One region of the Lacticaseibacillus paracasei subsp. paracasei genome, then DNA from elsewhere that is predicted to be linked to it. Evidence: riboswitches for the same ligand, from Rfam matches in the RefSeq annotation. Region 1 holds a riboswitch; the other holds the start of a gene.

What was found. A riboswitch is a leader RNA that binds a small molecule or an ion and turns the genes downstream of it on or off. The one in region 1 is predicted to bind lysine.
Region 2: it holds a riboswitch for lysine, as region 1 does, so the genes downstream of both, LBPC_RS14355 (ABC transporter permease subunit) here and lysA (diaminopimelate decarboxylase) in region 1, are expected to answer to the same signal.

Annotation. Positions count from the first base shown of each region.
Region 1 is NZ_AP012541.1:87,366-89,770, forward strand. It holds gene lysA (diaminopimelate decarboxylase) at 1-1,295, opposite strand, end outside; lysine riboswitch at 1,394-1,573, opposite strand; gene LBPC_RS00450 (aspartate kinase) at 2,009-2,405, shown strand, end outside.
Region 2 is NZ_AP012541.1:2,920,315-2,922,719, reverse strand. It holds gene LBPC_RS14355 (ABC transporter permease subunit) at 1-1,009, opposite strand, end outside; lysine riboswitch at 1,113-1,285, opposite strand; gene LBPC_RS14345 (helix-turn-helix domain-containing protein) at 1,712-2,405, shown strand, end outside.

The DNA of each region.
Region 1 (2,405 bases):
GGTGCGGCGTAATGTAAGTCATTTTTAATGAGATCAGCATCGGTTTCGCGGGTCACGACCAACTGGGCTTGGCCATTTTCCACGAAAACAACGGCGGGTCGCGGATTGCGATTGTAGTTGGATGCCATTGAGTAGCCGTATGCGCCAGTGTCAAAAACAACAACGACATCGCCTGATGTGGTGGTGGGCAGCGGTGCATCATCGATCAAAATATCGCCGGATTCGCAATACTTGCCGACCAAGTGGACATGTTCAGCTGGCGCAGCATTTGGCTGGTCGGCTAAAACGGCCGTGTAGGTTGCTTGATACAAGGCGGGACGAATATTGTCGCCCATGCCGCCGTCAACGGCAACGTATGGCCGCAATCCCGGGACATCTTTACGGCTGCCAACGGTATAGAGACTGTAGCCGGCCGGCCCGACAATCGAACGGCCGGGTTCAATCCAGATGGCTGGTAACGGCCAGTTAAGCGTTTGACTTTGTGATTTCAAGGTTGCCAGAATTGCCTTAACAAAGGCTTCTGGTGGCAGCGGATCGTCTTGCTTGGTATAAGCAATGCCGAAGCCGCCGCCAACGTTCAGGACTTTGGGGATGAAGCCGAATTGCTGATGCCAGTTATTAAGGACATGCAGCAGCTTTTGGGTAACGGCTTCGAAGCCTGCCACTTCAAAGATCTGGGAGCCAATGTGGGCGTGGATGCCAAGCAGGTTGAGATGATCGTCGGCTAAAATGCGCTTGGCGGCTTCATCTGCTTGACCACTAGCGAGATCGAAACCGAATTTACTGTCGGTTTGGCCTGTCTGGTCATAGGCATGTGTGTGCGCGCTGATACCAGGGGCGACACGGATTAAAACGTCCTGTTGACCAACGGTGGCACCTAAAAGGTCATCAAGGAGATCCAGTTCGTGAAAATTGTCCACAATGATGGTGCCAACCCCGGCATCCAATGCTTGTGTCAGTTCAGCTTTGCTTTTGTTGTTGCCATGAAAACTGACCGCCGCCGTTGGAAAGTCGGCTGCCTGAGCGGTGTAAAGTTCACCGCCGGACACCACGTCAACGTGCGCGCCTTCTGACTTGGCGACTTCGTACATCGCAATGGTCGCAAAGGCTTTGGAGGCATAACTGACGGCATATGACACATCTGCTTCTTCAAAAACACGTTTAAATGCGCGAATTTGCTGGCGAATGGCGCCAACATCGTACACATAAAGTGGGGTTTGAAATGTTCGGGCCAACTGGCTGGCAGCGACCCCGCCGATGGTTAACTGGCCTTCATGATTTGTGGCAAAATCCATAAGTTCATCCTCCCGAATTTGGCAGGGCGATGGCAAACGAAAAGGGATCCTTTTGTTTGGCCACGCGTCAAACAAAAAGATCCCAACTTGCAATCTACTTGAATGATAGCGCCCCGCTTAGGTTTCTAAGCGACAGTACAGGATTTGTTCAATCCTGGCCCAACAGGCTTGCCGATCCCGGCGCGCCCATTTCGGCAACCGCCCCTTTGGCTTGATGTCATCACGAAGGATCCCGCTCGATCAAGCTACTCATGTTGGTTGCAACCTCTATCTGTTTGTCACCAGCCTATAATAAAAAGACGTGGACGTCAAATAAATAATGAGAGAGCGCGAACAGGCCCGCTTAGAAACCGGAGCATAAGCGGCCTCAAGCCTCAATGGCTGGGTCTTGGCCAGTGATGCTTGAGGTCCTTATGTGCAGGCTTCTGGGCCTGTTCGCGCGCTTTAAGTGAGATAGGTCTGTCTTTGAGGCTTTTAGTTCTCCTATAGTTGGCATTTGTCCGATAGTCCGAGCTGGCCCTGCGGTGACAGAGAATGGTGACTGTGAACTCAGGTCATTAAAAACAAATTTAAAAACATTGTCTCTATGCAGTAACCCGAAAACGTGTCATGTTAGCGACATGCTGGGGCTTGTGTTTCTGGGAGAGTCTGTTAAAGTACAGGATAAAATGACAAAGTTCTCATTTGTCGTGACGTCTAGGAGGCAGTTTATCGTGCGTGTCGTAAAATTTGGCGGTTCATCGCTAGCAAATGGTTCACAATTCGCCAAGGTCGTGGCGATCATGAAGGCTAACCCAGCTCGGCAGGTGATCGTGACGAGTGCGCCAGGTAAACGGCACCCGGGAGACACCAAGGTGACCGATTTATTGATTCAGTATGCACAGGCAGTGATGCGGCATGAAGCTGTGGCTGCCATTGTTGCAGAAATCGTTGCTCGATATCAGGCAATCGCCGATGATTTTGAGCTCGAAGCATCGATCATGGCCACGATTGAAGAAGAGCTAGACCAGTTACCAAAGTTGACTTTCAAGAACAATGATTATTTAATGGCAGGCTTTAAGGCGCGCGGTGAAAAGTTGAACGCGTTTTTAATGACCGCGGTGTTGAATC
Region 2 (2,405 bases), 160 kb from region 1:
CGAGTTTTTTCGGCTTAGGAGTTGTCCGGATAATCCCGACTAACAACCCGATGATAAAGCCGACGATTGTCCCAACAAGGGAAATCAGTAAGGTCATGCCTGTCCCGCGTAACAGCATTGGACCATATTGCTTCATAATCGCGATGAACCAGTTGCCATTGCTTTCAGTTGATGGCTGGTTATCGACAGCTTCATTCATCAGCTGTGCTCGTTCTTTACTTGAAATCGTGGCAAGTAGTTCATTGATCTTTGCTTTATTCGGATCATTCTTGCGCAAGCCAATCGCCAGATTCGTGTCACTGGCATCGGTTTTAAAACCCTGACCTTTTGCAAAATGGATATACATCAAGTTAGGATTAGCACGTTCTGCCGTGATCCCTTCAGGCACTTCGGAAACGTAACCATCAATGGTTCCGGATTCCAAGGCCACACGCATAGCTGGAAAATCGTTCATAGCCGGTTCCTTGACGACACCCTTGATTTGATTGATCGCCTGATAATGATAGGTGCTGAGCTGCGCGGTGATTTTAGCACCCTTAAAATCCGCAATGCTCTTGGCTTTGGCGTACTTGCTGTCTTTGCGAACAACCATCGTCAAGTTGGAGATGTAGTAGGGATTACTGAAATCGATGGTCTTGCGACGATCAGGTGTCGGTGACATGCCGGCGATGATGGCATCGATTTTGCCTGAAGTTAGAGCTGGTGGCAATCCGTCCCAAGATGTTTTGACGACGACTACCTTTTTGTGTAAGGCTTTGGCAACCTTACGTGCAATCTGCACATCGTAGCCGTTAGCGTATTCCTGACTACCTTGAATCTTGACGGCGTTGTTAGCGCTGGTGGTTTGCGTCCAGTTGAATGGCGCATAGCCAGCCTCCATGCCGACTTTAAACGTGCCGCTATCACTAGCAGCATTGACCGGGGTGGCAGCAAAACTGCCTAGTAAGAGGCTCAAGGCGAACCCCAGCACGCCTAAACGTGCAACCCAATGCTTTTTCATAACTGACATTTCTCCCTTCTTGTAGTGGGAAATAGAGCTGGAAACAAAAAATCGACCTTATTGTGTTGTGATACCGCAATAAAGGTCGATTCCATCGATTTTAGTCATAAACCAGAATCATAGCGCCCCGAAGCGAGTGCTTCGACAGTCCATGGGTTATGCACCCATGGCCCAATGCGCACGATCCGAATATCGTGCAACATTTCGGCGGTGGCACTTACAACTGGTTCAACATGATACGGCACTCCCCAGTTTTCGTTGCCCACCGCAACCTCTATTTCTTGGTGGTGTATTTAAATGTCAAAATTGAGTTTAGCGGAGTCAGGGATGGATGTCAATTTATAATGGCAGAGCGTGAGCAAGTGCAGTTTCTACGTCTGCTCACACGTTTTAGATGGCACAGTAGAAGGATTCGCTCTTCTGATGCTTGTTGGGCACGCTTCGATAGTCTGAGCTGGTTTTGTGAAAATTCGGAGTAGCGACCGCCAAGGCTAAGGCGCTGGTATGGCCGCGTCCATTGAATTTTCGCTACTGCCTGATGTCTATCAGAAAAATGCGTAAAAAATTCTTGGGACTAGCACCCATGTTTAGGCAGCGTTTAAAAACAAAAATATTCAAATTTGAGGTGCAATAAGTAGTAAGATATTTTGAAAAAATGGCAAAACGTGTTAAGTTTGTCTAATAAAGTTCTCATAAAAAGGTCGGGTGCTGATGCCAGAAGAACATGTCAAAATCGGGGCATATTTGCGGGCTTTACGTCTCGAGGAAAATGATTCATTAGAAGAAATTGCAGCTGGGATTACGACAGCTGCAACTTTGTCGCGGTTTGAACGTGGGGAAACGCAACTGAGTGCGGCAGTTGTTTTGAAATTATTAACACGGTTTGATCAAGACGTTGAATCCATCCAACAAGGATACCGCGCCTTGAATCAGGATAACTTTTTCCAGCAGGTGAACCGGGCGACTGTTGCTGGGAAACCGACGCTACTGGCACTGGCTAAGCGACAGTATCGGTTATGGCGGGAAACGGGGCTTATTTTTTACCGACTTAATCAGATTAACATCGTGGCGCACAACGGGTTCAGTGATCCGAGTTTTCAAACAACCCCAGCCATGAAGACTGACGTTATGCGTTACTTAAAACGAATTAAGCACTGGGGACTTTATGAGCTGGATCTTTTTGCGGCGACGTTGGTGCTTTTCGACAGTAAACAGTTGGTTAGTTTAGTGGCAGGGATGTTACTGGATATGCCAAAAACCGAGAGTCACCGGACGCGCGATCAATATTTGTGGGCGATTCTCACGAATAGCATTGCGTTACTGATCCATCGGCGCGAGTTTAGTGAAGCAGTTCGCTTGCTAACCATTGCGACCAGTATGCCAGTGCCGCCGGATGATCTCTATT